3 regions of the Brevundimonas sp. GW821-FHT09G01 genome follow, and region 3 is predicted to be linked to each of the others. Evidence: predicted binding sites of a transcription regulator. Region 3 holds the regulator's gene; each other region holds the start of a gene.
What was found. Region 3 encodes LexA, which represses DNA repair genes until DNA is damaged. Its sites were predicted from a motif close to ATGTTCNCNANNTGTTCT; they were not measured.
Positions count from the first base shown of each region.

Region 1 (10,484 bases), 280 kb from region 3:
CGAAGGCCTTCGAGGCGCGCCGGCCGCAGGACGCCGCCGCCACGGTCGCCGCGACCCAGGAACTGGCCAACGCCTACCGCCGCGAGTCGGCCCAGCTGAAGGCCAATCCGACCGCCATCGCCGCCGCGCCCGCCCCGCTCCGTGACGCCCTGATCAAGGCGACCCGGCTGTTCGAGGCCGTGCTGTCGCGCCACGCCCACGCCGTCGAGGCCGCCCGTGTCATCTCCGAAGGCCTGGTCAAGACGATCGCCGCCGAGGTCGCCAGCCAGCGCGGCTCCCCTTCCGCCTATAGCGCGTCGGGTCACGCGAACGCGGGCGACGGCCGCGCCGTGGCGCTGAACCGGACGGCCTGAAAACGGCGTTCGTGCAAAGGCGGCTTTAACGTCGTGCGCGTTAGATCTCCGGAATGACGATCAAATCGCGCCTTCTCGGCATGGCCTTCGCCTCCTCCGACGTGCTCTTTGAGCTTGATCGGGACAAGATCACCTTCGCCATCGGCGTGGGTCCGGTCGCGGGCGTCGATCCGGCCGCCGCATGGACCGGCCAGGGGCTGAGCGCCCTGCTCGGCAAGTCCTGCCTTGAGCACGTGAAGGCCGCCCTGGCCGCCCTGAAGCCAGGCGTGCGCTCCGCGCCGATCGAGGTCGAGGTCCTGGCCGGCGAGGATCGGGTCCGCCGCGCCGTCCTGCGCGCCTTCCTGCTACCCGACCTCGCTCCCTTCGTCTCCTGCGCCATGGCCTGGCAAGGGGCGGCCTACCAAGCCGTCGCGCCGAAGACCGAGCCGCTGCTGGACGCGCGGGGGCTGCTGAAGCGGCTCGGCGCCCTGCTGGCCGTCGGCGGCACCGGTCCGGAACTGTCCATCGACTTCCTTGAGATCCCTGGACTGGGCGCGCTGGACGAGCCGCACCGCAAGGCCGGCGCGCGGATCGAGGCGCGGCTGCAGCTGGCCTCGGTCGGCGGCGTCAGCGCGGCCCGCCTGGCCCCCGACCGCTTCGCCCTGATGCGCGACTCCGCCGACATCGTCGATCTGGCCGAGGAAATCCGCGCCATGGGACTGGCCGAGGGGGTGAACCTGTCGCCGGTCGCCACTCGCGCCGAGATCGGTCGGGCCGAGGCCGCCGTCGCCGTGCGCACCCTGCGTTTCGCGCTGGAGGACTGCCTGAAGGACGGCGCGGCCGCCGGCGACCGGTTCAGCGCCCGCCTGCAGCGCACGGTGCAGGACGCCGACCGCTTCCGCGCCATCGTGCGCAGCCGCGACTTCAGCCTCGTCTGGCAGCCCATCGTCGCTCTGGACAGCCGGGCGGTGCACCATTTCGAGGCCCTGAGCCGCTTCGGCGGCGCGGCCTCCGCCCCGACCGGTCCGATCGCCATGGCCGAGGAACTGGGCCTGATCGACGATTTCGATCTGGCGGTGGCGGAGAAGGCCCTGACCCAGCTGCGCCGCCCCGGCTTCGGCCTGGTCAAGGCGGCGATCAATGTCTCGGGCGCCTCGCTGGCTGACGGCCGCTATGTCGAGGGCCTGCTGCGCATGACCGCCGCGTCCCCGGACATCCGCAAGCGGCTGATGGTCGAGATCACGGAGACGGCCGACGTGGTCGATCTGGACGGCGCCAACCAGCGCCTGGCCGGCCTGCGCGAGGCGGGCATCAAGGTCTGCCTGGACGACTACGGCGTCGGCGCGGCCTCCCTGACCTATCTGCACAAGCTCTCGATCGACATCCTGAAGCTGGACGGCGGCTTCGTGCGCGAGATCGAGACCGACGCCAAGGTCCGTACCCTGGCCACCCATCTGGTCGGCCTATGCCGCGACCTGAAGATCGCCACCGTGGCAGAGATGGTCGAGACCGAGGGGCAGGCGGCGGCGATAAAGTCGCTCGGCGTCGACTTCGGCCAGGGCTGGCTGTTCGGCCGTCCGACCGAGACTCCGGTCGCCGCCGCGCCCGTGACGCCCGCCCGCCGCAAGGGCGAGGTCGCCGGCTGGGGCTAAAGCGCCAGCGTCCGCTCGATCCCGACGGCGTCCAGGAAGTCCGGATCGTGGCTGACCACGACCAGGGCGCCGCCATAGCCGCGCAGGGCCGCCTCCACCGCCGCGACCGAGTCCAGATCGAGGTGGTTGGTCGGCTCGTCGAGGATCAACAGCTGCGCGGGACGGACGCCGCCGGTGACGCAGGCCAGCGCCGCCCTCAGCCGCTCGCCGCCTGACAGCGTTCCCGCCGTCCGTTGCGCCGCCGTGTTACGGAACAGGAACCGCGCCAGCGCCGCATGGGCGTCGTTGGCCGTCGCCTCCGGATTGATCCGGCGATAGGCCTCCACCAGCGTCTCGTCCGGGTGCAGGAGGGCCGCCTCCTGATCCAGCAGGGCCGCGGTCACCGGTCGCGCGATCCGTCCCGAGGTCGGTTCCAGCGTTCCCGCGATCAGCTTCAGCAGGGTCGACTTGCCCGCGCCGTTCGCGCCGGTCACCGCCACCCGCTCAGGCCCCGTCAGCTTCAACGAAACCGGCCCCACGATCCGCCGTCCACCCGGCGCGTCCCAGGCGACGGCGTCCAGCTCCAGCACCGTCCGTCCCGCCGCCAGCCTCGTCGGCGGCATCGGAATATCCAGCGCCCGTACCCGCTCCACCTTCTCACGCGCGGCGGCCAGGTCCGCCTCCGCCGCCTCGGCCCGGCGTTCGGCCAGCCGGTTTTCGCGCGCGCCGGAATTCTCCGCGCGCTCGGCCAAGGCCCCCAGCAGGATCTTCGGCTCGGACTTCTTCATCGCGAAGGCGCGGCCGGCCCGATCGCGGCGGGCCTTCTTCTCGACGGCCTTCTGACCTTCGCGGGCGATGCGGGCCGCCTCGCGCCCGGCCGCGTCCAGATCCCGCTCGGCGGCGGCCCGCTCGGCGGCCTTGCGTTCGGCGTAGAGGTCGTAGCCGCCGCCGTAGACCGCGGCCCCGACGCTCGACAGCTCGACGATGCGGTCCATCCGGCGCAGCAGGGCCCGGTCATGGCTCACCACCAGAACGCCGCCGGGCCAGCGGCCCAGAACCTCGGCGATGCGCTCGCGTCCGTCACGGTCCAGGTGATTGGTCGGCTCGTCCAGCAGCAGCAGGTCCGGCGGATCCAGCAGCAGGGCGGCCAGCCGCAGCCGGGTCTGCTCGCCGCCACTCAGCGAGGCCGTCTCGGGCGACAAATCCAGCGCCTGCAGCCCGACCTCCGCCAGGACCTCGCCGATGCGGCTCTCCAGCGTCCAGTCGGCGGCGTCGAGATCGTCCGCCGTCCCCTCGCCCGCCAGAATGCGCGCCAGCACGGCCAGCGCGGCGGCCGCGCCGAGCGTCTCCGCCGCCGTCTCGCCGGGCGCGGGCTCGCCGCGCTGCTCCAGCCAGGCGACGGTTCCGACGCGGCTGACCGCGCCCTCGGCGGGGGCGGACAGGCCGGCGATCAGGCGCAGCAGCGTGGTCTTGCCCGAGCCGTTGCGGCCGACAAGTCCGGTGCGCTCCCGCCCGAAGACGAGGCTCAGATCAGAAAATAGGGTGGTTCCGTCAGGCGTTCGGGCCGCGACGCGATCGAGCGTCACGAGTGCGGATGCGGACGGGTTTCGGCCTGGGAGCGAGGACATAGGCGAGCACGAGCAGCAGAGGAGCGGAAAGGGCGAAACCGATTTCCAGCGTGCTGATCATGATCGTCGGGCCTCCAGTGAACTCACTCGAAGCCAAGAGGATGGGCGCCCGGAGCCCCGCACGCAACCCCTTTCCGCTCTGGCGGCGCTGACGAGACCGTGAAAGGCTGGGGGCCTGGAGGACCTTCCATGCGTCTTTTCGCCCGCCTCGCCGTCGCCGCGACCCTGCTCTCGGCCGCCGCCTGTGCTCATTCGACGCCGGACGCCGTTCCTCCGGTCTCGCCCGACTACGCCCCGCTCGCGGAACAGCCCACCGGACCCCACGCCCGCCTCTACGCCGAGTGCATTCGCCAGGCGGCGGGCTCAGGCGCCTACCGGCAGGTGATCGACGGCGGCGAGGAACTGCTGCTGTTCACCTGCACCGGCCCCCTCGCCCGGAGCTTCTATGACGCCCTGGGTCCGCACAGCGCGGCGATGGGAACCGGCTTCGCCCAGGACGGTCGCAGCGCCCGCTCGACCGCCCGGGTCCAGAAAAACCTGGTCGGGGTCGACTATTGCTCGGTCGATGCGTCCGGCGGCGATCCCCGCTGCGTCCTGACGTTCAACGCCGGCGACTTCCTGATCGCCGACTGACGCGGGGTCGCACGGTCTGGCCGGGCCGGCTCGGGCGGCCTAGAGGATCGCCATGACCCACGCCGACACCGCTGAAGCCTTCGCCGCCCGCCGCAAGGCCGCGACGGACCGCATTCGCGCCGAGACCGGCATCGACGAGGCCATGATCGACCGGCTGGTGGAGACCTTCTACGGCAAGGTCCGCGACGACGCCCTGATCGGCCCAGTCTTCGCCGCGCGGGTCGAGGACTGGGGCCCGCACCTGGCGCAGATGAAGCTGTTCTGGTCGTCGGTGGCGCTGTCGACCGGCGTCTATCAGGGCCGCCCGATGCCGAAGCACCTGCCCCTGCCCATCGATGCGACGCATTTTGACCGCTGGCTGGCCCTGTTCGAGGAGACGACGCGGGAGGTCTGCCCGCCCGTCGCAGCCGCCCACTTCATGGAACGGGCGCGCCGGATCGCCGAAAGCCTGGAGCTGGGCGTGGCCAATGCGAACAGCGTCCTGCTGGGGTCCGGCGAGCGCTACCGACGGCCGTGGACGCCCCGGGATTGAGGACTGCTGCCACCTGCTGTCAGCAGTCTGGCGCCGGCGGCCGCCAGTTCCTATAATGTTCTTGCTGATCTCAGCGAAACATCCCCCATATAGCGTTGTCGCGCCGGACCCTGCCCGGCCCTCTCCGCGTTCCCGGATTCCATGACCGAAAAGCACAACTTCATCCGCGTGCGCGGCGCGCGCGAACACAATCTCAAGGGCGTCGATCTCGACATTCCGCGCGAGAAGCTGGTGGTCATGACCGGCCTGTCCGGCTCGGGCAAAAGCTCGCTCGCCTTCGACACCATCTACGCCGAGGGTCAGCGCCGCTACGTCGAGTCGCTCAGCGCCTACGCCCGCCAGTTCCTGGAGCTGATGGGCAAGCCCGACGTGGACCTGATCGAGGGCCTGTCGCCGGCCATCTCCATCGAGCAGAAGACGACCTCCAAGAACCCGCGCTCGACGGTCGGCACGGTGACCGAGATCCACGACTACATGCGCCTGCTGTGGGCGCGGGTCGGCGTGCCCTATTCGCCCGCCACCGGCCTGCCGATCGAGAGCCAGACCATCTCCATGATGGTCGACAAGCTGACGGCGCTGGCCGATGGCGAGCGCATCCTGCTGCTGGCTCCGGTCGTTCGTGGCCGCAAGGGCGAGTACAAGAAGGAGATGGCCGAGTGGCAGCGCTCGGGCTTCCAGCGCGTGAAGATCGACGGCGAGTTCTACGCCATTGAGGACGCCCCGGCGCTGGACAAGAAGTTCAAGCACGACATCGACATCGTCGTGGACCGCATCGTCACCAAACAGGGGCTTGAGAGCCGCTACGCCGACAGCCTGCAGACCGCGCTGGGCCTGGCCGAAGGCATCGCCGTGGCCGAATGGGCCAACACCATGGAAGGCGAGACCGGCCCGCGGCGCATCACCTTCTCCGAGAAGTTCGCCTGCCCGGTCTCGGGCTTCACCATCAGCGAGATCGAGCCGCGGCTGTTCTCGTTCAATAATCCCTTCGGCGCTTGCCCGGTCTGCGACGGCCTGGGCGTCAAGCTGGCCTTCGACGCCGACATGGTGGTGCCGGACAAGGACAAGACCCTGCACGGCGGGGCCGTCGCCCCCTGGTCGCGCGGTCCCTCGCCCCTCTACACCCAGACGCTGCAGTCGCTGTCGACCCACTACGGCTTCTCGATGGACAAACCGTGGCGCGAGCTGCCGGGCAAGGCCCAGACCGTGATCCTGCACGGCTCGGGCGGCGAGAAGATCAAATTCACCTACGACGACAACGCCCGGAAGTACGAGACCTCCAAGGCCTTCGAAGGCGTTCTGCCGAACCTGGAGCGGCGCTGGCGCGAGACGGACTCGGCCTGGGTGCGCGAGGAGCTGGGCCGGTTCCAGTCCGAGACCCCGTGCGAGGCCTGCGGCGGCAAGCGCCTGAAGCCCGAGGCCCTGGCGGTCAAGGTCGCCGGCGAGGACATCGCCGAGGTGTCCTGGCTGTCGATCAAGAAGGCCTACGAGTGGGTCAGCGCCCTGCCCGACCAGCTGACCGAAAAGCAGCTGGAGATCGGCCGCCGCATCCTGAAGGAAATCTCGGATCGCCTGCGGTTCCTGAACAACGTCGGCCTGGACTACCTCAGCCTCTCGCGGGCCTCGGGCACCCTGTCCGGCGGCGAGAGCCAGCGCATCCGCCTGGCCTCGCAGATCGGTTCGGGCCTGACCGGCGTCCTCTACGTGCTGGACGAACCCTCCATCGGCCTGCACCAGCGCGACAACACTCGCCTGCTGGAAAGCCTCAGGGGGCTTCGCGACCTGGGCAATTCGGTCCTGGTGGTCGAGCATGACGAAGAGGCGATCCTGACCGCCGACTACGTCATCGACATGGGCCCCGCGGCCGGCGTCCACGGCGGCCAGGTCTGCGCCGAGGGCACGCCCGCCGACGTCATGGCCAATCCGAACTCCCTGACCGGCAAATACCTGACCGGCGAGCGCGAGATCGAACTGCCGGTCGACGGCCGCCGTCCGGTCGACCGCAAGAAGATGCTGAAGATCAGCGGCGCCACCGGCAACAATCTGAAGAACGTCACCGGCGAGATCCCCGGCGGCCTGTTCACCTGCGTCACCGGCGTGTCCGGCGGCGGCAAGTCGACCTTCACGATCGAGACCCTGTACAAGGCCGCCGCGCGCCGCCTGCACAATGCGTCCGACGCCCCGGCTCCCTTCGACCGGATCGAGGGACTGGAGCTGTTCGACAAGGTCATCGACATCGACCAGTCGCCCATCGGCCGCACCCCGCGCTCGAACCCGGCCACCTACACCGGCGCCTTCGGCCCCATCCGCGACTGGTACGCCGGTCTGCCGGAGTCCAAGGCCCGCGGCTACGGTCCCGGCCGGTTCTCCTTCAATGTGAAGGGCGGCCGCTGCGAAGCCTGTCAGGGCGACGGCCTGATCAAGATCGAGATGCACTTCCTGCCGGACGTCTACGTCACCTGCGATGTGTGTCACGGCAAGCGCTACAACCGCGAGACGCTGGAGATCGTGTTCAAGGGCAAGTCCATCTCGGATGTGCTGGACATGACGGTCGAGGAAGCCGCCCGCTTCTTCACCGCCGTGCCCTCTATCCGCGACAAGATGCTGACGCTGGAGCGGGTCGGCCTAGGCTACGTCAAGGTCGGCCAGTCGGCGACCACCCTGTCCGGCGGCGAGGCCCAGCGGGTCAAGCTGTCCAAGGAGCTCAGCAAGCGGGCCACCGGCAAGACGCTCTACATCCTCGACGAGCCCACCACGGGCCTGCATTTCGAGGACACCCGCAAGCTGCTGGAGGTGCTTCAGGAACTGGTCGAGAACGGCAACACCATCGTCGTGATCGAGCACAACCTGGATGTCATCAAGGTCGCCGACTGGCTGCTGGACTTCGGGCCCGAGGGGGGCGACGGCGGTGGCGAGATCGTCGCGGTCGGCACCCCCGAACAGGTCGCGGCCAATCCCGCCAGCTGGACCGGCAAATACCTCAAGGAGGTGCTGGACCGGCACGAACAGCGCCGCAAGGCGCGCGTGGCGGGCCTTGTCTCGACGGCGGAGAAGAAGCCGGCCCGGGCGAAGGCGCGGGCCTGATCCCCGGTCAGTCCCGTGGCGGCAGGTTCCGGCACATGGCCGCATAAGGCGCCCACAGGATCGTGGTCACCAATGTGGCGCCCAGCGGGATCAGCAGCAGCAGGAGCAGGAAGCTGATCGTGGACAGCGGGGTGACCGCGCTCGCCCCGCCGGTGACGGCCTGTTGCAACGGCAGGCCGATCATCAGCAGCAGGATGACCACGATGGCCGCCATCGTCATCGACAGCACGGTGATGCCCAGAAGCGGCCAGAACCAGCGGGCGGACACGTGCCAGCCCTCGACGAACGAGATCTTGCCGCGCAGCAGGGTGATCGGCGCCACCAGCGACAGCCGCACGGTGATCGCGATCGAGGTGGCGAACACGGCCATCGACACGACCAGGGCGCCGACCGCGCCCATCGTCTGGGCGGCGGCGGTCTCAAGCCCGGAACTGATCAGATTGAGCAGCACGGACACGGCCCCGAGGCCGAGGGCGACCAGGAACATGCGCAGTTCGTCGGACCCGAACCGGAGGTAGCCGAAGCCTTTGGGCTCCGGACGCAGCACCGCCCGGTACAACGCCGGCATCAGCACGGTCTGGATCAGCAGCACGACCGGCAGGACGGCGTAGCCGGCGTTGCTGATCGCCGCCAAGGCGGGCGCGGACAGTTTGGATATGTCGCCGTTCGCTGTCGTCATCTCCGGCGTCCAGGGAGACAGCATCGGGAAGGTCGCGACCGCCGCGGCGATCAGACCGACCAGCCAGACCGCAGCCCAGATCAGGATCACACCCGGATTGTGACGCGTCACGCGGAAGCCTTCGAAGGTCGCCTCGGTGGCTGAAACGGTCATGGGGCGACTCCGCTCGGTGCTCATGCCCGCTTCATGCGTCCAGCCGCCCCTCCGGCGCAAGGCTCCCGGCGAAATCCCCGCCGCGGCCATAAAGCACTGGCGTACCCGGCGGGGCGGGCTAGAACCCCGCTCATGAGCTCCACCTCCCCCTCTCCCGTCCACGTCATCGGCGGCGGCCTCGCCGGTTCGGAAGCCGCCTGGCAGATCGCCAACGCGGGCGTGCCCGTCATCCTGCACGAGATGCGCGGCGTCCCCGGCGTGAAGACCGACGCCCACCACACGGACGGCCTGGCCGAGCTGGTCTGCTCCAACTCCTTCCGTTCGGACGATTGGGAGTTCAACGCCGTCGGCCTGCTGCACGCCGAGATGCGGGCGCTGGATTCGATCATCATGAGCTGCGGCGACGCCCATCAGGTGCCCGCCGGCGGCGCCCTGGCGGTCGATCGCGACGGCTTCTCCCAGGCCGTGACCGCGAAGCTGCAGGCCCATCCGCTGGTCACCGTCGTGCGCGAGGAGATCGCCGGCCTGCCGCCGGAGGCGTGGGACAATGTCATCGTCGCCACCGGCCCCCTGACCTCGCCCGCCCTGGCTGACGCCATCCTGAAGGCCACCGGCGAGGAGAGCCTCAGCTTCTTCGACGCCATCGCGCCCATCATCCACGCCGACTCGATCGACTTCGACATCGCCTGGCGTCAGTCGCGCTATGACAAGGAAGGCCCGGGCGGCGACGCCGCCGCCTACGTCAACTGCCCGATGGACAAGGCCCAGTACGACGCCTTCATCGACGCCCTGCTGGACGGACCCAAGGCCGAGTTCAAGGAATGGGAGAACGTCCCCTATTTCGACGGCTGCCTGCCCATCGAGGTCATGGCCGAGCGCGGCCGCGAGACCCTTCGCCACGGCCCGATGAAGCCCGTCGGCCTGACCAATCCGCGCAACCCGACCGTCAAGGCCCACGCCATCGTCCAGCTGCGCCAGGACAACGCGCTGGGCACCCTGTTCAACATGGTCGGCTTCCAGACCAAGCTGAAGCACGGCGCCCAGGCCGAGACCTTCCGCATGATCCCGGGCCTGCAGAACGCCCAGTTCGCGCGTCTGGGCGGCCTGCACCGCAACACCTACCTCAACAGCCCGCAGCTTCTGGACAAGCAGCTGCGCCTGAAATCCATGCCGCGACTGCGCTTCGCCGGCCAGGTGACGGGTGTCGAGGGCTATGTCGAGAGCGCCGCCATGGGTCTGCTCACCGGCCGCCTCGCCGCCGCCCAGGCGCTCGGTCGCGACCTGTCGGCCCCGCCGCCGGAAACGGCGATGGGCGCCCTGGTCGAGCACATCACCGGCGGCCACCTCGAGGGTTCGAAGTTCCAGCCGATGAACATCAACTATGGACTGCTGCCCCCGCTGGAGGCGCCCAAGGTCGATGAAGACGGCAAGCGCATCCATCCCAAGGAGCGCGGGCGCGCCAAGAAGCGGCTGATGAGCATCCGCGGCCTGGAGGCCCTCAAGGCCTGGCGGGACGCGGGCTGATGGCGGACCCGACCGAGCTTGAACGCCTGACCGACCGCCGCGTCACCCTGATCTACCGCCTCGACCTGATCGCCCAGGGCGCGCAGCTGAAATACGAAGACGGCTCGCCCGTCGACATGGCGTCCGAACAGGCCCGGCTGGAGGACGAGGTCGCCCGCCTGGACAAGAAGATCGCCCTGCTGGGGCCGGCCGCCGGTCAGGCCTGACCGGCGCGTCCCGGGTCAGCGTCCGATCCGGGCGCCCGTAAGGACGAAGTCGAACCGTCTGCCCTCCGCGGCCGCCCGATCGCTG
Region 1 is NZ_JBWKOL010000001.1:554,017-564,500, reverse strand. Features, by position in the region: gene AC07NB_RS02775 (flagellar basal-body protein FlbY) at 1-353, shown strand, start outside; gene AC07NB_RS02770 (EAL domain-containing protein) at 407-1,984, shown strand; gene AC07NB_RS02765 (ABC-F family ATP-binding cassette domain-containing protein) at 1,981-3,591, opposite strand; gene AC07NB_RS02760 (hypothetical protein) at 3,781-4,224, shown strand; gene AC07NB_RS02755 (group III truncated hemoglobin) at 4,277-4,756, shown strand; gene uvrA (excinuclease ABC subunit UvrA) at 4,898-7,837, shown strand; gene AC07NB_RS02745 (hypothetical protein) at 7,845-8,669, opposite strand; gene trmFO (methylenetetrahydrofolate--tRNA-(uracil(54)-C(5))-methyltransferase (FADH(2)-oxidizing) TrmFO) at 8,802-10,193, shown strand; gene AC07NB_RS02735 (hypothetical protein) at 10,193-10,399, shown strand; gene AC07NB_RS02730 (hypothetical protein) at 10,415-10,484, opposite strand, start outside.
Region 1: the regulator LexA is predicted to act here: its motif matches at 4,801-4,818, upstream of uvrA (excinuclease ABC subunit UvrA).

Region 2 (10,484 bases), 240 kb from region 3:
GCGCTGGCGGACCACCACGCCATCACCGGCAGCTCCTTCAGCGACAGCCGGGCGCTCGTCCCCAGCTATGCCGATCTGTGGATCGAGAAGCAGGGGCGGGCCTGGCGCATCACGGCCGTACGCGAAGGCTCTCCAGCCGAGGCGGCGGGGGTGCGTCCGGGGCAGGCGCTGGAGGCCGTGGGCGGCGTGGCGACCGGCGACGCGGTGCGCGCCTTCTGGGGCGAGCTGGGGCTGGAGCCCGGCGGTGACCGGGACGGCTTCGCGGCCCGGGTGCTGGCGGCGGGCCGACGGGACAGGGAACGGGACCTGACGATCTCGGGACGACGACTGACCCTGCCGAACCTCTATGCGACCGGCGGCGCGGATCGGTCGCCCCTGACGGTCAGCGAGACAGGCGGTCGGCGGGTCATCCGGTTCAACGACTCGTTGGGCGACAACGACACCGTCGCGGCCTTCGACGCCGCCATGGCCGGCGCCCGGCCCGGGCAGCCGATCCTGATCGACCTCACCGACACCGCCAGCGGCGGCAACACGGTCGTGGCCCGTGCGGTGATGGGCTGGTTCGTGACCGAGGCCCGCCCCTACCAGATCCACAACCTGCCCTCGGAAGAACGCGAGACCGGCGTGCCGCGCCAGTGGATCGAGCAGGTCCTGCCCCGCCCCGGCAAGCATCACGACGGCCCGGTCACGGTCCGCGTCGGGCGCTGGACCGGCAGCATGGGCGAGGGCCTGGCCATCGGCTTCGACGCCCTGGGCGCGCGGGTCGAGGGCGGCCGGATGGCGGGCCTGCTGGGCGCCGTCTACGACCTGCGGCTGGAGAACTCCGGCCTGACGATCAAGATCCCGGCCGAGCGGCTCTACGCCGTCGACGGGACACCGCGCGAAGCCTTTGAGCCGCGCCGCCGCTAGAAGCTGCGTCCGTCCACCCGTTGGGCGGTCCAGCTGAAGGGCTCGAGGTCGGTCAGGGTGCGGATGTTGATCGCCACCATGGGATCGCCCTTGGGCGTCTTGCCCTCGGCGAACGGCTGGACCCCGCACGTGTCGCAGAAGCGGTGCTGGATGTTGTGGGTGTTGAAGGTGTGGGTGCTCATCGCCCCCTCGCCCGCCTTCAGGCGGAAGGCGTCGGGGCTGACGAAGGTCAGGACCAGCCCCTTGGGGTAGCAGTGCGAGCAGTTGCACTCGATCAGGCCCTGCAGGTCGGTGTCGACCTCATAGGCCACGGCGCCGCAGTGGCAGGAACCCTGATGGGTTTTCGGTTCGCTCATCACGCATCCTCCAGATAGCTGACGCCCGGGGCCGACTTCAGGGCGCCGCGCAGGGCGCCGTCGAGGCGGTACCGGCCGGGCAGTTTCATCTCGACCTCGCGGCGGCCGTCCAGGGCTGCGACCAGGAAGACCTCGCCACCCTTGCCGCCCTCGGCGGCGGCGCGCTCCAGCCGGGTGCGCAGGGCCGCGGCGTCGGTGGCGCGGGCCGAGACGTGGATCCGCAGGCCCATGCGCCCGTCGTCGATCAGCGTGTCCAGCCGGCTGGCGTCGTCGCCGAAGAAGCGCACCTCGCCGTCGGCGCTCTTGGCCCGCACCTTGACCATGACCGAGGCGCCGGTCTCCAGCACCTCGCGGCATTTGCGCAGCTGTTCCGGCGGGAACAGGCATTCGAACTCGCCGGTCGGGTCCGAGAAGGTGACGAAGGCGAACTTCTCCCCCGTCCGGGCGCTGGCCCGCTCCTGGCGGCGGCGCACGACGCCGGCCATCATGAACGCCTCGTGGCCGCTCTCGGCCAGGGCGGTGGCTTCGGCGACGAAGGTGACGCGCTTGCGCTTGAGGGCCGGCGCCATGTCCTCCAGCGGGTGGCCGGACAGGTAGAAGCCGACGGCGGCCAGTTCCTGGTCCAGCTTTTCGGGTCCGACCCAGGGCTCGACGGGCGTGAGGCGCGGGCGGCCCGCGGCGACCTGATCGCCGCCGAACAGCGAGACCTGCGACGAGGCGCGCTCGGCGGCCACGCTCTGGCAATAGGCGATCAGCTTGTCGGCCTGTTCGACCAGCTGGCGGCGGTTGGTGTGGAAGCCGTCGAAGGCGCCGGCGCGGGCCAGGTTCTCCAGCGCCCGCTTGTTGACGAATTTCGGATCGACCCGCTCCAGGAAGTCGAAGATGTCGGTGAAGCGGCCCCCGGTCTCGCGCACCTCGACCAGGTGCTTCATGGCCTCCAGCCCGACGTTGCGGATGGCGCCCAGGGCGTAGAGGACGCTGCCGGTCTTCTCGCCCTCGGCCCCCTCCTCCCAGGCGACATCGAAGTCGGCCGAGGAACGGTTCACGTCCGGGGCCTTGACCGGCACCTCGAAGCGACGGCAATCCTGATAGAAAACAGCCAGTTTATCGGTGTTGCTGAGATCGAGAGACATGGACGCGGCCATGAATTCGACCGGGTGGTTGGCCTTCAGCCAGCCCGTCTGGAAGGAGATCAGCGCATAGGCGGCGGCGTGCGACTTGTTGAAGCCGTAGCCCGCGAACTTGGCCACCAGATCGAAGATGCCGCCCGACTGCTGCTCCGAGACGCCCTTCTCGGACGCGCCCTTGATGAAGCGGGCGCGCTGGAAGTCCATCTCCTCCTTCTTCTTCTTGCCCATGGCGCGGCGCAGAAGGTCGGCTTCGCCGAGGGAGTAGCCGGCCAGGATCTGGGCGATCTTCATCACCTGTTCCTGGTAGATGATGACGCCGTAGGTCTCCGACAGGGTCTCCTGCAGCGAGGCGTGCAGGTAATCGACTTCCTGGCGGCCGAACTTCCGGTCGATGTAGGTGTCGATCATCTCCATCGGGCCCGGCCGATAGAGGGAGATCAGGGCGGTGATCTCCTCGATGGAGCCGCAGCGCATCTTGCGCAGCGTGTCGCGCATGCCCTGGGATTCCAGCTGGAACACCCCGACGGTCTGGCCCGAGGCCATCAGTTCATAGGTCGGCTTGTCGTCCAGCGGCAGCTGGTTCCATTCGGGCGCGGCGCCGCGGCGCTTCAGATAGCCGTGGGCGCGATCCAGCACCGTCAGGGTCTTCAGGCCCAGGAAGTCGAACTTCACCAGACCCGCCGGCTCGACCCACTTCATGTTGAACTGGGTGGCCGGGATGTCCGAGCGCGGGTCCTGATACAGGGGCACCAGCTCGGTCAGGGGCCGGTCGCCGATGACGATGCCGGCGGCGTGGGTCGAGGCGTTGCGGTACAGCCCCTCCAGCTCCAGCGCCGTATCCAGCAGGGTGCGCACCGAGGCCTCGCTGTCGCGGGCCTCCTTCAGACGCGGCTCCAGCTCGATGGCCTGGGCCAGGGTGACCGGGTTGGCCGGGTTGGCCGGCACCATCTTGGCGAGGCGGTCGACCTGGCCCAGGGGCATCTGCAGCACCCGGCCGACGTCGCGCAGCACGGCGCGGGCCTGAAGGGTGCCGAAGGTGATGATCTGGGCGACCCGGTCCTTGCCGTAGTGCTCCTGGACGTAGGTGATGACCTCCTCGCGCCGCTCCTGACAGAAGTCGATGTCGAAGTCGGGCATGGAGACGCGTTCCGGATTGAGGAAGCGCTCGAACAGCAGGCCGAACCGCAGGGGGTCCAGATCGGTGATGGTCAGGGCCCAGGCGACCAGCGAGCCGGCGCCGGAACCCCGGCCCGGCCCCACGGGAATGCCGTGGGTCTTGGCCCATTTGATGAAGTCCGCCACGATCAGGAAGTAGCCGGGGAAGCCCATCTGGGTGATGATCCCGACCTCCCACTCCAGCCGGGTCCAGTACTCCTCCTCGGGGAAGGCGGGCGTGACCTCGGTCAGGCGCTGCTTCAGCCCCTCGCGGGCCTGATGCAGCAGCTCGTCCGGCTCGGAGCGGCCCGCGCCGGTGTCGAAGCGGGGAAGGATCGGCGCCCGGGTGGTGACCAGGAAGGCGCAGCGGCGGGCGATATCGAGCGTGGTGTCGCAGGCCTCGGGCAGGTCGGCGAACAGCTCGCGCATGGCGGCGGCGGTCTTGAACCAGTGCTCGCCGGTGATGCGGCGGCGGTCCTCCTGGCCGGTGAAGGCGCCGTCGGCGATGCACAGCAGGGCGTCATGGCTCTTGGCCTGGGAGGCCTTGGCGTAGTGGACGTCGTTGGTGGCGACCAGCGGCACGTCGTTCTCATAGGCCCAGGCGACGAGGCCCCGCTCGCCCTGGGCTTCGCTGGCCAGGCCGTGGCGCTGCAGCTCGACATACATGCGGTCGCCGAAGGTGGCGAACATCTCGTTGAGGGCGGCGTTCCCCTCCCCTGCCTTGCCCTGCACGAACAGGGGATCGACGGGGCCGTCGGGGCCGCCGGTCAGCAGGAGCAGGCCGTCGGAATGCTCGACCACCTTGTTCCACGGCACGCCCGGGTCATCCATCGACCCGGCGTCGAGGAAGGCCGAGGATGACAGCTGGCACAGGTTCAGCCAGCCGGTCTCGTTCTGGACGATCAGGACCACGGTCGGGACCTTGGCCCAGCGTTCGGCGACCTGGCCGCCGATGCCGGTGACCGGCAGGGCGCAGGCCACGATGGGCTGGACGCCCGCGTCCTTGGCCGCCTGGCTGAACTCCAGCGCGCCGAACAGATTGACCCGGTCGGCCACGGCCACGGCCGGCATGCCCGCGTCGGCGGCCATCTTGGGAACCTTGCCCGCCTTGATCGCGCCTTCCAGCAGCGAATAGGCCGAGCGGACCCGCAGGTGGACGAAGCCCTGACTGTTCAACGCTTCGCTCACCGCGTCTTCGCTCCGCTCTTCAGACTGGCCGTCATCCTGAACCGAGTCTCACATCCGGCCCGCCGGAAACACCGGAAAGCGACCGGCGCCGAAGCCTCGCCGGGGAGCATTTGTGGACAGGTCCTGCCCGGCGTCGGAGACGTGCGTTTCGCACCGTAAAAAACACAGTGCGAAGAGTGCGAAACCTGAGCTCAAGCCATTGAAAATGCTGAGGCGGAGAATCGCACTGTTTGCACTCCGGCTCAGGCGGCCGGCACCATCAGCGCGACCTGCCAGACGATCCAGACGAAGCCGGCGCACGAGGCCAGCGACAACGATTCCCTCACCCAACGCGCCATGACAGCCTCCGGATTGATGTTCCGGGTATGTTCTATGTTCTCGTTGCGTTCACGTCAACCCGGTCGCCCAACCTCTCACCCCGGAGGGTGGAAGCCGAGCAGGGTCAGCGTCGAGGCCAGGGCGGCGGAGTTGGTGGACTGGGTCTTGCGCAGCAGGCTGCCGCGGAAGAACTCGACCGTCCGGGGGCTGAGGGACAGGGTCTGGGCGATCTGTTTGGTGGTGCGGCCGGCGACGATCAGTTCCGCCACCTGGCGCTCGCGCCGGGTCAACGTCATCAGCTCCTGCCGGGGCGCCGTCTTCAGCACCTCCAGGCCGCGCTTCACCGCCGCGATGAGGACGTCGGGATTGGTCGGCTTCTGGATGACGTTGTCGACCCCCAGGCGCATGGCGTCGACCGTGGTCGTCACGTCCACGAAGGCGCTGATCAGCACCACGGCGTGGCGGCCCAGCGCGCAGAAGGCGGCGACCAGATCCAGGCCCTCGACGCCCGGCAGCTTCAGGTCGACCACGATACAGGTCGGGTCGGCGTCCGACGCCCACATCAGGGCGTCCAGGGGATCGGAGAAGCCGACCGGGTCGTAGCCCGACTCCCGGAACAGGAGCAGCAGGGTCTGCAGGATCGCGGGGTCGTCATCGATGACCAGGATTTCCCTGGTGACCGCCGCGTCCGTCTGGCGCGACCGGTTGGCGGCGGGGGGAACGAGCTCGCCGCGATCAGGTTTGCCGCCGGGGAACAAAGTATCGGGAATCCTGTCGCACCTTCTACTGGCTGCCCGAAAAGGGAGGCTTGGGTCGCTGCTCATCGACCGCCGCCCAGACTAGAGGGCCGTGTCCGCTGCCGTAACCTCGTAGTCTCACGCAATTGCTCGCTGTGGGGGCGGTCTGTATCGCCCGATCGTTCGGAATCGGACTGGAAGGCGTCGGAAATCCCGCTCAATGTCTGCCCTTGAACGACTGATGTACAGGTGGCGAATCCGCCGGGACGCCGAGGGCGAACGCCTGCTGGACCTCAAGATCGAAGCGACGCGGCTGTTCAGCCTGACGGGGACGACCGCCGCGTCCGAGACCTGGGGCCTGCATCTGGTCGAGGGGGCCACGCCCTGCATCGACGCCATGCTGCTGGTGCTGGATTGCTGCCACAGACCCGGAGAGCATTGGGTGATCGAACGCCGCGCGATCGTCGCCCGGGAGTTCGCGGGCCCGACCGCCTCGCGCGTGCGGCTGATGCCCGTGGAGGGCCAGTGGCTCGACCGGGAGCTGGCGCGCACGAGCCCCGATCAGGTGCGCTTGCGGGGCCTGCTCAGCTGGTCCGCCTTTCGGCAGGCCGAAACGACCGCCTCCTGCCAAGGGGAGCTGGCATGGCGCTCGGAGAGCGAATTCCCAGACCTGCGCCTGAACTGAGGCCTGGCCCGATTGTACGGGTGGTCGGCGCCGAACGGCTGTAGACTCGGTTGGGACGCCGCCAGTCATCCGCCTTTTCGGCGGCAGGCGTCCCGGGAACGCCGCCATGGCCAAAGGTCAAGCACGCAGCAACAAGGAAGTCCGCAAACCAAAGGCCGAGAAGCCGAAGCCGCCGATCTCGGTGGGCAGCTCGCCGTTCACCCAGCCGCCGGGGAAGAAGTGAGAGCAGGCAGTAGGCAGTAGGCAGTAGGCAGTAGGCAGTAGGGGCAGAGCGCCCGAAGGCTGCCTACCGCCTTGCCCCTCAGTACTCGTGGCTCTCGGCCGGGCGCTCTTCCAGGTGCCCGTCCTTGATGGCGAAGACGCGGTCCATATGGCCGGCCAGCTCCATGTTGTGGGTGGCGATCAGGGCGGCGACGCCGGTCTGCTTGACCACGTCGTGCAGAGCCTCGAACACCGTCTGGCTGGTGGCCGGGTCCAGGTTGCCGGTCGGCTCGTCAGCCAGCAGCAGGCGCGGACGGTTGGCCAGGGCGCGGGCCACGGCGACGCGCTGACGCTCGCCGCCCGACAGCTGGGACGGCTGGTGCGTCAGGCGCTCGGACAGGCCCAGGGCGACCAGAAGCTCCTCGGCGCGGGCGCGGGCGACGGCCAGCTTGTGGCCGGCGATACGCAGCGGCAGGGCCACGTTGTCCCGGGCGTCGAACTCGGGCAGCAGGTGGTGGAACTGGTAGACGAAGCCGATGCGGTCCAGCCGGATGCGGGTGCGGTCGTGGTCGCTGAGGTCGGCGACGGCCTCCCCGTCGATGCGGACCTCGCCCTCGGTCGGATGCTCCAGCAGGCCGGCGGCGTGCAGCAGCGACGACTTGCCCGAGCCCGAGGGCCCGATCAGGCCGACGATCTCGCCCGGCATGATGTCCAGATCCACGCCGCGCAGCACGGTCAGGCCGCCGGTGGCGGTGTCATAGGTGCGGGTCAGGCCGCGGACAGAAAGGACGGGAGCCGCAACCTTACTCATAGCGAAGCGCCTCGACCGGATCGAGCTTGGCGGCCTGCCAGGACGGGATCAGGCCCGCCACGCAGCTCATGAAGAAGGACCAGACGGTGACCCAGAAGACATCGACCGGGTCGACGAGGGCGGGCACGGCGTCCAGCATGTAGACGTCGGCGTTGAACAGCTGGGTCTGGAACACCCATTCCAGGAAATGCTGGATGGCGCCGATGTTCAGGCAGAACAGCAGGCCCAGCAGCAGGCCGGTCAGGGTGCCCGCCACGCCGATCATGGCGCCGGCGACGAAGAAGATCCGCAGCATGGACGACTGGCTGGCGCCGACGGTGCGCAGGATGGCGATGTCGCGCGTCTTGTTCTTCACCAGCATGACGATGCCGGAAATGATGTTCAGCGCGGCGATGGCGACGACGAGGCCCAGGATGATGCTCATCGCCACCCGTTCGACCTTCAGCGCGCCCCAGAAAGCGGCCAGGCGGTCGCGCCAGTCGGTGACCATGGCGCGGGGGCCGGCGGCGCGTTGCACAGGGATGCGCATGGCCTCGACCCGGTCGGGCTTGTCGATCTTGAGCTCGATCACGTCCCAGCGGCCTTCCTTGCCGTAGAAGATCTGAGCCTGTTCGAGCGGCATGAAGATGAAGGCCTGGTCGAAATCGGCGGTGCCCGAGCTGAACACGCCGCCGACGCGATAGGTCTTCTCCAGTCCGCCCAGGCTGCCGAAGGCGCTCGAGGCGCCGGTCGGGGAATAAAGGGTGATGGGGTCGCCGACGCGCAGGCCCAGCCCCTCGGCCAGGGCCTTGCCGATCAGGACGTTGTCGCCGCCGTAGGCGCCGACGCCGAAGGTCTGTTTCGCGCGGTCGTCAAGGCTGGAGTTGACGTACTCCATCGACGCCAGATCGCCCTTGGAGACGCCGCGGACGATGGCGCCCGTGGTCGCCCCGCCGGCGCGGACGATGCTCTGGTCGTTGGTCATGGGGGTGACGTAGGTCACGCCGGGCACGGTCTTCAGCCGCGTCACGGCGGCGTCGCGGTCGGGCGACTGCAGGATGTCGCCGGTGACGTACATATGGCCGTTGAAGGACAGCATCCGGTCCAGCAACTCGGCGCGGAAGCCGGCCATGATGCTCATCACCACGATCAGGGCCATGACCGCCAGGGCGATGGCGACGTAGGAGATGATCGCGATCAGGGCGATGCCGCCCTCCTTGCGCTTGGCCCTCAGGTAGCGCGCCGCCAGCCCCAGCTCCCAGGCGGAGAAGGGACCGGCGGGCTTCGTCGGCTTCACTGCCGGCGCGGCGTTCGTCATCCGACAAGCCTCGCGATCGCTTCGTCCAGCGGCACGGAGATCTTCTCGCCGGTCGCGCGGCGCTTCAGCTCGACCACGCCGTCGGCCAGGCCCTTGGGCCCGATGGTCAGCTGCCACGGCACGCCGATCAGGTCCGCGGTGGCGAACTTGCCGCCCGGGCGCTCGTCGGTGTCGTCGTAGAGGACGTCCTTGCCCAGGCCTTCCAGCCTGGCCACGGCCTCTTCGCAGGCGGCCGAGACGGCCTCGTCGCCGGCGCGCAGGTTGATCACCATCACGTCGAACGGCGCGACCGAGTCCGGCCAGATGATGCCGCCGGCGTCGTGGCTGGCCTCGATGATGGCGCCCAGCAGACGCGACACGCCGACGCCGTAGCTGCCCATGTGGACCTCGGTGTCCTGGCCGTCCGGGCCGGCGACCTTGGCCTTCATCGGGGCCGAGTATTTGGTGCCGAAGTAGAAGATGTGGCCGACCTCGATGCCCCGCGCCGACAGGCGGTCGCCCTCGGCGGTCTGGGCCTCGAACGCGGCGGCGTCGTGCATTTCCTCGGTCGCGGCGTACAGGGCCGTGCGGGCGTCGAAGACGCCTTCCAGCTGCTCGACGCTGAGGTTGTGGCCCGGCGCATCCATCTCGACCAGCTTGCGGTCGCAGAAGACCTCGCTCTCGCCGGTGTCGGCCAGGACGATGAACTCATGGCTCAGGTCGCCGCCGATGGGGCCGGTGTCGGCGCGCATCGGCACCGCCTTCAGGCCCAGACGCGAGAAGGTGTTCAGATAGGCGGCGAACATCCGCTTGTAGGCGATGCGGGCCGAGGCCTCGTCCAGGTCGAAGGAATAGGCGTCCTTCATCAGGAACTCGCGGCCGCGCATCACGCCGAAGCGCGGACGGCGCTCGTCGCGGAACTTCCACTGGATGTGGAAGAGGTTCAGCGGCAGCGCCTTGTAGCTCTTCACGAAGCTGCGGAAGATGTCGGTGACCATCTCCTCGTTGGTCGGTCCGTACAGCAGCTCGCGCTCATGACGGTCGGTGATGCGCAGCATCTCCGGACCGTAGGCGTCGTACCGCCCCGATTCGCGCCACAGGTCAGCCAGTTGCAGCGTCGGCATCAGCAGTTCGACGGCCCCTGCCCGCTCCTGCTCCTCGCGGACGATCTGCTCGATCTTGCGCAGCACCCGCAGGCCCAGCGGCAGCCAGGCGTAGATGCCCGCCGCTTCCTGTTTGATCAGGCCGGCGCGCAGCATCAGCTGGTGGGAGACGATCTGGGCGTCCGAAGGCGCCTCTTTCAGCGTGGGCAGGAAGTAGCGCGACAGGCGCATGGGGAGAATCCGGCAAGACGGGCGTGGGACAGGAGCTTTAGCCGGGTCAGAGGGGCGAAAGCTAGGCGGTCGTGGTCGCGGCCTGTCTTTGCGTCAACACCCGCGCCAACAACCGGCGCGCCGGTCCGTCGAACCAGCGCGCCGCGACAAATGCGGCGACCAGGCTGACGGTTCCCCCGAGCGCCGAGGCCAGCGGCCTCTCGCCCAGCATCTGGCCGAAGCCCATCACGATCGGCCCGTGCAGGATGTAGAGCGGATAGGACATCAGGGCGAGGACGGCGGCGGCCCGGCTCGCGCGCGGCGACAGACGGGCGGTGATCGCCGAGACGGTGATCAGAGGCAGGACCAGCAGGACGGCGGCGGCGTCGATCAGGCCGTTCCAGC
Region 2 is NZ_JBWKOL010000001.1:600,225-610,708, reverse strand. Features, by position in the region: gene AC07NB_RS03015 (PDZ domain-containing protein) at 1-909, shown strand, start outside; gene AC07NB_RS03010 (GFA family protein) at 906-1,265, opposite strand; gene dnaE (DNA polymerase III subunit alpha) at 1,265-4,738, opposite strand; gene AC07NB_RS03000 (response regulator transcription factor) at 5,152-5,814, opposite strand; gene AC07NB_RS02995 (hypothetical protein) at 6,035-6,478, shown strand; gene AC07NB_RS02990 (hypothetical protein) at 6,585-6,701, shown strand; gene AC07NB_RS02985 (ABC transporter ATP-binding protein) at 6,780-7,490, opposite strand; gene AC07NB_RS02980 (lipoprotein-releasing ABC transporter permease subunit) at 7,483-8,787, opposite strand; gene proS (proline--tRNA ligase) at 8,784-10,100, opposite strand; gene AC07NB_RS02970 (acyltransferase family protein) at 10,162-10,484, opposite strand, start outside.
Region 2: the regulator LexA is predicted to act here: its motif matches at 4,898-4,915, upstream of dnaE (DNA polymerase III subunit alpha).

Region 3 (10,484 bases):
GGCGTCCACGATCGACCGGTTCGACCGTTCGACATTGCCCAGGATCGTCAGCGACAGGGCGCAGAGGAAGAACAGGAAGGCCAGGACCCAGGTGGTCTTGGTCAGCAAATTGCCCGCTCCGCGCGCGGTCATGAAGCCCGAGGGACCTCCGCCCATGCCCAGCGCGCCGCCTTCGGAGCGCTGCAGCAGGACCACGCCCGCGAGCGCGAGCGAGATGAGGATCATGACGACGAGGAGAATGATCTGGAGCATGGCAGCCGATATGTGTGGCGCAAACCCGCGCCGATCAAGCGGCGGCGTCTATCATCGTTGTGTGCGGTGGGCAACGACGGCGCGAGGGATGGGGTTGGTGGCCAGGGACGAGGGGTTCGCCGACGGCCGCAGCCGCCCGCTGATCACCCGCCTCCAGTCAGGCGGCGCGGATGATGCCCAGGAAGTCCGCGGCCTTCAGCGAGGCGCCGCCGACCAGGGCGCCGCCGACCTCGGGCGTCGACAGGATGTCGCGCGCGTTGTCCGGCTTGACCGAACCGCCGTACAGGATCGGCGGCGTGGCGGCGGCCAGGCCCAGGCGTTCGATCATCGCGGCGCGGACGGCCCGGTGGACCTCCTCGATCTGCTCCAGCGTCGGGGTCAGGCCGGTGCCGATGGCCCAGACGGGCTCATAGGCTACAGCGAACGCCTGACCGGCCAGCGCCAGCGGCAGGGAATGGATGACCTGGTCGCGCACGACCGCGACCGCCTGCCCCGCCTCGCGCTGTTGCAGGGTCTCGCCGACGCACACGATCGGCGACAGGCCAGCGGCCAGCGCCGCCTCGGCCTTGGCCAGCACCAGGGCGTCGGTCTCTCCATGGCCCTGACGGCGTTCGGAGTGGCCGAGAATGACCAGGCTCGCGCCGGCGTCCTTCAGCATGGCGGCGGAAATGTCGCCGGTGTAGGCGCCGGAGGTCTCGGCGCGGCAGTCCTGTCCGCCGACCTCGACGGGGCCGCCTGCACAGACGGCGGCCAGGCGATCGACCAGGGTGGCGGGCGGACACAGGGCGACCCGACAGGCCGCCGGTTCGGCCTCCAGCGCGCTGCGCAGGGCCTCCGCCTCGGCCAGGCTCGCGCCCAGCCCGTTCATCTTCCAGTTTCCTGCGACCAGCTTCACGGATTGTTTCATGCGCGCTTCTCTAGGCGGGGACGGCGGCCAAGCCAAGATGCGCGAACAGACGAAGCGTCGCCATCGTCTTGCCGTGCTGGCCCCTCACGCCCTATAGGCCGAGGTGGCCATTCTCGCCGCCCTTCCGTTCAGGACCGACCATGCTCACCGCGTTCCGCAAATTCGCCAAGTCCAAGTGGGCCATCGGCCTGCTCGTCCTGCTGGGTGTGGGCCTGCTGGTCACTGGCGGCTCGCAGATGCCGGACCTGCTGTCCAGCTTCGGGCCCAAGCATGTGATTTCGGCGGGCGAGCGCAGCATCGACGCGCCGGAGTTCCGCGCCGACCTGGACCGCATCCGCAATCAGGCCCAGGAACAGGCCGGTCGCCCCCTGACGTTCGAGGACCTGGTCGGCGGCGGGCAGCTCCCGGCCTATCTGGCCCAGCAGTCCGAGCGCCTCGGCTTCATGTCGTGGGCTGACAAGGTCGGCATCCGCCCCGGCAAGGAACTGGTCCTGCGTCAGATTCGTCAGGTCCCCGCCTTCTTCGATTCGGTCACCGGCCGCTTCGACCAGGGCGCTTACGTCGCCGCCCTGCAGCAGAACAACGCCACGCCCGAGCGCTTCGAGAACGAGATGCGCGACGAGATCGTGACCCGCCACTACGGCTCGGCCATCGGCGCCGGCGTGCGCCTGCCGCGCATCTACGGCGCCGTCCTGGCCAACCAGGCGCTGGAGACCCGCGACGGTCGCTGGTTCGCCGTGACCCAGGCCATGGCCGGCTCGGCCGCCGCGCCGACCGACGCCCAGCTCAACACCTTCATCCAGCAGAACGCCGCCCAGCTGCGCCTGCCGGAATTCCGCAGCGCCTCGGTGGTGCTGTTCGACAGCCCGGCCGACGGTCAGGGCGAGATCACCGACGCCCGTATCCAGGAACGCTTCAACTTCCGCCGCGACGCCCTGTCGCAACCGGAAACCCGCACCTTCGTGACCCTGACGGCGCCGAACAAGGCCGTGGCCGACCGTATCGCCGCCGCCCTGCGCGCCGGCCAGACGCCGGAAGCCGTCGGCCAGGCGAACAACCTGGCGCCCTCGGCCTTCACCGATCGCCCGCGCACGGCCGTGACCGATCCGGCCGTGGCCGCCGCCGTGTTCGGCATGACCCCGGACCAGGTGTCCGACCCCGTCCAGGCGCGCGTCGGCTTCGTCGTCGCCAAGCTGACCGGCGTGAAGCCGGGCCGCCCCTCGACGCTCGCGGACGTCCGCGCCCAGGTCGTCGAGGAACTGCGCCAGGAAGACCGCCGCGCCGCCGTCTATCGGCGCGTCGAGGCCTATGACAAGGCGCGCAAGGACGGCAAGACGCTGGAAGCCGCGGTCACCGAGGTCGGCGCCCGCATCCTCGCCGTGCCGCAGGTGACCCAGGACGGCCGCAGCATTCAGCAGCCGAACTTCCGCGCGCCGCCCCAACTGCTGGAAGCGATGTGGAAGCTCGGCCGCAACGGCGAGAGCGAAGTCATGGAAGCCGGTCAGGGCGAATATTTCGTCGTCCGGATCAACGAGATCGTGCCCCCGGCCCTGCCCTCGCTGAGCAACCCCAGCTTCCGCTCCGAACTGGCCGCCAACTGGATCGCCCGCGAGAACAACCGCCTGCTCAACGCCCGCGCCAACGCCCTGGCCGGCCGCATCCGCGGCGGCGAGGACATGGCCGCCGTCGCCCGCTCGGCCGGCGCCACGCTGCAGACCGCCGCCAACATCGGCGCCCAGGACCAGTCCGCGGGCCAGGGCGTCGTCCAGGGCCTGTTCTCCACGCCGCGCGGCCAGGTCTTCTCCCAGCAGCAGGCCGCCGACAGCTTCGTCATCGGCCGTACGGACGCGATCACGGCGCCCAACCCGACCCTGGCCGCCGGCCCCGCGGACCAGTTCCGGGCCCGTATGGCCGGGGACAACCTGAACGCCGTCGGCGAGGCCGCCATCAAGGCCGCCGCGGCCCGCGTGAACGCCACCTTCAGCGAACCGCAGGCCCGCCTGGCCCTGGGCCTGTCGGAAGTCGCCCCGGCGACCCCGGCCGGCGGCGCCGCTGGAGCCGCCGCTCCGCGCGGTCCGGCCCCCGCCCCGGCGCAATGACGACGGCGGACCTCTCCGCCGCCTTCTCCGACTTCCGCGACGGCTGGTCCTCGGGCCGGCCGCAGGTGGTCGTCCGCCGGCTGGTCGATGATCTGGAGACTCCCGTCTCCGCCTTTCTGAAGGTCGGGCGGGGCCGGTCCCACGCCTTCCTGCTGGAGTCGGTCGAGGGCGGCGCCGTCAACGGCCGCTATTCGATCATCACGCGCGAGCCCGACGTCGTCTGGCGCTGCCGCGACCGCCGGCCGGAGACGGCCCGCGGCGCGGATATCGCGGCCGACCGCTACGCTCCCGACGGCGAGGATCCGCTGGCCTCGCTGCGCGCCCTGATGGCCGCCTCGCGCTTTGAACTGCCCGAGGACCTGCCGCCCATGGCCGCGGGCCTGTTCGGAGTGTTCGGCTACGACATGGTCCGCCTCCTGGAGCCGCTGGGCGCGCCCAACCCGGACCCGCTGGACCTGCCCGACGCGGTCCTGACCCGTCCCGCCATCGTCGGCATCTTCGATTCGGTGAAGCACGAGATCGTCCTGGTCTCGGCCGCCTATCCGGACAGCGGACAGGACGCCCGCGCCGCCTGGGACGCCGCCGTCGAGCGTCTGGACCGGTTCGAGGCTGACCTGCGCACGCCCCTGCCCGCCCTGCCCGCGCCGGTCGAGGCCGCCGGCCCCGCCTTTGTCTCGCCGGTCGATGAAGCCGCCTTCGGCGTCATGGTCGCCCGGGCCAAGGAGTACATCGCCGCCGGCGACATCTTCCAGGTCGTACTCAGCCACCGCTTCTCGGCGCCGTGGGACGCGGACCCGCTGGCCTTCTACCGCGCCCTGCGACGTCAGAACCCCTCGCCCTATCTGTTCTTCCTCGACTTCGGCGACTTCCAGCTGGCCGGGTCCAGCCCGGAGATCCTGGTCCGGCTGAAGGACGGCCGGGTGACCATCCGTCCGCTGGCCGGCACCCGTCCGCGCGGCGAGACGCCCGAGGCCGACCGGGCGCTGGAGGCCGAGCTGCTGGCCGATCCCAAGGAGCGGGCCGAGCACCTGATGCTGCTGGACCTGGGCCGCAACGACGTGGGCCGGGTGTCCGCGCCGGGCACGGTCGAGGTCACCGAAAGCTTCAAGGTCGAGCGCTACAGCTCGGTCATGCACATCGTCTCGGATGTGCAGGGCATGGCCGATCCCAAACTGGACGCGGTCGACACCCTGCTGGCCGCCCTGCCCGCCGGCACCCTGTCGGGCGCGCCGAAGGTGCGGGCGATGGAGATCATCGACGAGCTGGAAGAGGTGAAGCGCGGCGTCGGCTACGGCGGCGGCGTGGGCTATATTTCGGCGGGCGGCGAGGCGGACATCTGCATCGTCCTGCGCACCGCCCTGTTCGCCGACGGCCAGATCCATGTGCAGGCGGGCGCCGGCGTCGTCGCCGACAGCGATCCGGCGGCGGAATATGCCGAAACCCGGGCCAAGGCGCGCGCGCCCATGCGGGCGGCGGACGAGGCCTGGCGCTATCCGTTCGGCAACAGGGCCTGATCGATCGGCGGTGCGTCCTGGAAGCGGACGCCCGGCCCGAGGATCATCACCCCGGCCATCAGCACCGCCGCCGTCGCGGCCAGGGCCGCCGCGCCGAGCGCGGGCCATGGGCTGCTCCGCGTCGCCGCGGGATCGGTCAGCAGGATACGCGCCTTCTGGATGCCGTCGGCCATTCGAGCCTCCCCGTTCGAAGAGTCCCAATTCGATCCAATACGGTTAACGCAGTCTTACCGGCCTCCTGAGACGCCTTGGGCGCTTGGCGCGGCGGGCCGTAGTCCCTAGAAGCCAAGTCATGATCCTCGTCGTCGATAACTACGACAGCTTTACCTACAACCTCGTCCACTACCTGGCGGAGTTGGGCGCGGAGACGCGCGTCGTGCGCAACGACGACCTGACCGCCGCGGAGGCCTGGGCCCTGAAGCCCGAGGCCGTGCTGCTGTCGCCCGGTCCGTGCACGCCCAACGAGGCCGGCGTCTGCCTGGCCCTGATCGACACCGCGCCTCTGGACATGCCGATCTTCGGCGTCTGCCTGGGCCATCAGGCGATGGGTCAGGCGTTCGGCGGCGATGTGATCCGCGCCAAGGCCCTGATGCACGGCAAGACCTCGCCGATCCTTCACGAGGGCAAGAGCGTGTTCCGCGGCCTGCCTTCGCCGTTCACGGCCACGCGCTACCACTCGCTGGCGGTGAAGCGGGAGACCCTGCCGGACGTGCTGGAGGTCACCGCCTGGACCGCCGACGGCGAGATCATGGGCCTGGCCCACAAGACCCGCCCCATTCACGGCGTGCAGTTCCATCCGGAATCGATCGCCACCGAACACGGCCACGACCTGCTGGCCAACTTCCTGGACCTCGCGGGCGTGAAGCGCCGGGCGATGGTCTGAGGTGGCCGACACCTTCAAGCCCCTGCTGGCCAAGCTGGTCGACGGCAAGACCCTGTCGGACGCCGAGGCGCACGCCTTCTTCGCCGCCTGCCTGCGCGGCGAGCCGACCCCGGCCCAGGTCGCCGCCGCCGTCACCGCCCTGCGCATCCGCGGCGAGACGGTGGGCGAGATCGCGGCCTTCGCCACCGCCATGCGCGAGGCGGCCCTGACGCTGGATCACCCTTGGGATGTCATCGACACCTGCGGCACCGGCGGCGACGGCCAGCACACCTTCAACATCTCCACGGCGGCGGCGCTGGTGCTGGCGGGCGCGGGCCTGAAGGTCGCCAAGCACGGCAACCGGGCGCTGAGCTCGAAGTCCGGCTCCTCCGACGTGCTGGCGGTGCTGGGGGTCAATCTGCAGGCCGGCCAGGCCCAGCAGCTGCGCGCGCTGGACCGGGCGGGGATCGCCTTCCTGTTCGCCCCCTCCTACCACGGCGCCATGCGCCACGTCGGGCCGGTGCGGGCCGAGATCGGCTTCCGCACCGTGTTCAACCTGCTGGGCCCGCTGTCTAATCCGGCCCAGGCGAAGCGGCAGGTGATGGGCGTCTACGATCCCCGTCTGTTGGAGCCCCTGGCCGAGGTGCTGGGCCGCCTGGGCGCCGTGCGGGCCTGGACCGTGCACGGCCAGGGCCTGGACGAACTGACCGTCACCGGCGAGACCGAGGTGGCCGAATGGAAGGATGGCGCCGTGCGCCGCTTCACCGTCACGCCCGAGGACGCCGGACTGGCCCGCCACGACCTCTCTGCAATCCGCGGCGGCGACGCCGAGGCGAACGCCGCCGCCCTGACCGCCCTGCTGGACGGGGCCAAGGGCGCCTATCGCGACGTGGTGCTGCTGAACGCCGCCGCCGGGCTGGTCGTGGCCGACAAGGCCGCCGACCTGGCCGAGGGCGCGGCCCAGGCCGCCGCCGTCATCGACGACGGTCGCGCGGCCAAGGCCCTGGCCGAACTGGTCGCCGCCACCAACACCCCCATCGAGGAAGAGGAGCCGGCGTGACCGACGTGCTGGACCGCATCGCCGCCTACAAGCGCGAGGACGTCGCCGCCCGCAAGGCCGCCCTGTCGCAGGACGCGGTCGAGGCGCGCGCCGCCCTCGTCTCCGCCCCGCGCGGCTTCCGCGCCGCGTTGGACAACCACGTCATCGAGACCGGTCGCCCGGCCCTGATCGCCGAGATCAAGAAGGCCAGCCCGTCCAAGGGACTGATCCGCGCCGATTTCGATCCGCCGGCATTGGCGAAGGCCTATGAGCGCGGCGGAGCGACCTGCCTGTCCGTGCTGACCGACGGCCCCAGCTTCCAGGGCGACGACGCCTATCTGGCCGCCGCCCGGAACGCGGTCGCCCTGCCCTGCCTGCGCAAGGACTTCCTGGTCGATCCTTGGCAGGTGGCCGAGAGCCGGGCCTTGGGCGCCGACTGCATCCTGATCATCCTGGCCATGATCGACGACACGCTGGCCGCTGAACTGCTGTCAGAGGCCGAACGCTTCGGCATGGACGCCCTGATCGAGACCCACGACGAGGCCGAGATGGCCCGCGCCTGCAAGCTGGGCGGCGATCTGGTGGGGGTGAACAACCGGTCGCTGCGGACCTTCGAGGTCGATCTGGAGACCACCGAGCGGCTGGCCATGCTCAGCCCCGTCCGCGCCCTGCTGGTAGCCGAGAGCGGCATCTTCACCCCGGACGACGTGCAGCAGGTCAGCGACGCCCACGCCCAGGCCATCCTTGTCGGCGAAAGCCTGATGCGTCAGGACGACGTGGAAGCGGCGACCCGGGCGCTGCTGGCCTGATCGGCCGCTTCGCGCGGATCCGGCCCATACCGGTTCGCACCCTTCTGACCCGGCCGCAGCAGCAGTATCAGGAACGTCAGCGCCAGCACCATCATGCACAACTCGAGGCCCTGAACGAACGACCGCTCGGTCAGCCATTGCGGGTTCAGGACCGCGAAGGTCGCCCGGTAGGATTGATACAGGCCCACCGCCGGTAGCGGCAGGATGATCGGCGTGAACCAGCCCGACAGGCCCTGATCGTGCAGCCGGCGGCAGAAGAGGGCGATGAACGGCAGGCAGACCAGCGTCTTCACCGTCGCGCCGACCCACCAGCTCACGTCCCACGCCAATGGAGTGATCAGCGCCAGGGCGATCAGCTGGACCAGAACCATGGCGATCCAGAGATGGAAGACGTCCACGATCCGCGAACGGCCCCGAAACCGCATCATGCCGGTCGTGGAGTCCAGGACAGATCGCCAGGCGTCGTTCAGCCTCTCTCGCATCTTCGCCTCCCGCAGCTTGGCCCCTGTCGTGTCATCGCCGTCTTGGGTTCGCAATGGCGCCGCTTCGGTAACCCTGCCTTAACCGGAACACCTCAGGAACAGTTTCTGGACGTTTGCGGTTTGTTCCGCTAGCGTTCTGGAAACCGGATTCGCCTCGAGGACGTCATGCTCACGCGCAAACAGCACGAACTGCTCATGTTCATCCACGAGCGGATTCAGGAGACCGGCGTGTCTCCGTCCTTCGACGAGATGAAGGAGGCGCTGGATCTGGCGTCCAAGTCGGGCATCCACCGCCTGATCACGGCGCTGGAGGAACGGGGCTTCATCCGCCGCCTCGCCCACCGGGCCCGTGCGCTGGAGGTCACCAAGCTGCCGGAACAGGCGACGCAGGGCGCGCCGCGCGGTCATGCGGGCTTCAAGCCGGGCGTGATCGAGGGCGGCGGCCGTCCGCAGGCCGCCGAACCGGCGAACGACACCCGCGAACTGTCGCTGATGGGCAAGATCGCGGCGGGTACGCCCATCGACGCCATCGAGCACGAGACCGCCCGCTATCCGGTGCCGGAGGCCATGCTGGGCTCCGGCGAGCATTATCTGCTCGAGATCGAGGGCGACTCGATGATCGAGGCCGGCATCCTCAACGGCGATCTGGTGATCATCAAATCGACCGAGAACGCCTCGTCCGGCGAGATCGTCGTGGCCCTGGTCGAAGGCGAACAGGCCACGCTGAAGCGCCTGCGCAAGAAGGGCGCCTCCATCGCGCTGGAGCCCGCCAACCGCAACTACGAGACCAAGATTTACGGCTCGGACCAGGTCGCGGTTCAGGGCAAGCTGGTCGGCCTCATCCGCCGGTATCACTAAGCGCGTCGCCGAACCGGCTCCACGGCCGATCGCCACGCACATCTGACACCCACAGGGCTCGCCAGCGGTTCGCCGCGGCGGGCCCTTCGCGTTTCAGCTCCACCGCCCCGCCCCGGGCGTAGTCCAGCCCGTCCAGCACCAGCCGCCCTTCGCAGGACGGCGGAAGCGCGGCCAGTTCGCCCCGCACGCTGACGACCGGCGCTGACCGGCACAGGGCGTCCAGCTGCTCCGCCGACGGCGCGCGGCGGCCCCACCACAGGGCTGCGGGACCGGAGGTCTCCGGCGCGCAGGAGAACCGGCCGCAGGTCCAGCGTTCCGCGGGCCGATCGACCGCCTGCAGCCCGCGCCGCCGGGTCCAGACATCGACCGCGAACTGGCGCACGCCGGGCCGGACGATCACGGCCTGCCGGTCCTGAACAAAGGCCGCCTGCGTGCCGGCGTCGCCGATCCACAGGTCCGGCGCCGGGTCGCGCGGCCAGATCAGCACCGCGCAGGCCAACGGCAGGCCCAGCCACCGCAGCGGCCCGCGCCACAGGCAACAGAACAGCACCCCGAGGAAGGCGATGGGCAGGACGATGTCCGGCGCGCTGGCGATGGTCCGCACTGCACCCGGCAAACCCGCAACCCGTTCACCGATGGCCAGCATCAGGTCGATGCCCCGCGCCGCCAGCCACAGGAAGGGCGCGCCCAGCCCGATCGGCTCCAGCAGGGCGCCCAGGGCCAGGGCGGGCATGATCAGGAAGTCCGACAGCGGCGCCGTCGCCAGATTGGCCGCCAGCCCGTACATGGCCGAGCGGTTGAAATGCTGCATGGCGAACGGCCCTGTCGCCGCCCCCGCCACCAGACTGGCCAGCACCGCCGCCCCGACCCAGGCGCCGGTCCGCTGCACCATCAGGATCGGCCACGGCGTCGAAATCTCCCTGGGACGGTGCGGCCAGGCCTCGACCAGAGCGACCAGCGCCGCCGTGGCCGCGAAGGACATCTGGAAGCCGGGTGTGACGATGGCCTCGGGCTGGAGCAGCAGGACCACCAGGGCCGCCACCGCCAGCGCGTGCATGGTGATCGCCTGCCGGTCCAGCAGGACCGCCAGGAAGGCGATGGAGGCGGTCACCGCGGCCCGCTCCGCCGGCGGCGGCGCGCCGGACACCACCAGATAGGTCCCGACCGCCAGCAGGCCCGCGACGGCCGCCGCCTTCTTGCCCGGCACGCGTAGCGCCAGCCAAGGCCAGGCCGCGATCAGCAGCCGCACCAGAAAGAAGGCGAAGCCGCCCACCACCGCCATGTGCAGGCCCGAGATCGACAGGATGTGCGCCAGCCCGGAATCGCGCATGACATCGACTTCGGCGGGATCCAGCCAGGCCTCGTGGCCCGTGGTCATGGCCGCCGCCACCCCGCCCGCGCGCTCGCCCTGCCGGGCCACGATCCGCTGGGCCAGGTCGAAGCGCATGGCGTTGACCCACATCACCAGGCGCAGCCGCCACGGGGCCTCGGACAGGACCGCCGTCCGCGTCTCGCCGAGCGCGAACGCCACCCCGCCGATCCTCTGAAAGAAGGCCGTGCGGCCGAAATCATAGGCCCCGGGGCTGGCGGGCGCGGGCGGCGGATTGAGGATGGCGAACAGGCGCACGGCCTCGCCGGGCTCGGGCGCCACGCCCTTCACCG
Region 3 is NZ_JBWKOL010000001.1:835,280-845,763, forward strand. Features, by position in the region: gene secG (preprotein translocase subunit SecG) at 1-252, opposite strand, end outside; gene tpiA (triose-phosphate isomerase) at 410-1,159, opposite strand; gene AC07NB_RS04150 (peptidylprolyl isomerase) at 1,300-3,258, shown strand; gene trpE (anthranilate synthase component I) at 3,255-4,772, shown strand; gene AC07NB_RS04160 (peptidoglycan-binding protein) at 4,748-4,945, opposite strand; gene AC07NB_RS04165 (anthranilate synthase component II) at 5,065-5,655, shown strand; gene trpD (anthranilate phosphoribosyltransferase) at 5,657-6,694, shown strand; gene trpC (indole-3-glycerol phosphate synthase TrpC) at 6,691-7,482, shown strand; gene AC07NB_RS04180 (DUF805 domain-containing protein) at 7,440-7,964, opposite strand; gene lexA (transcriptional repressor LexA) at 8,130-8,822, shown strand; gene AC07NB_RS04190 (ComEC/Rec2 family competence protein) at 8,803-10,484, opposite strand, start outside.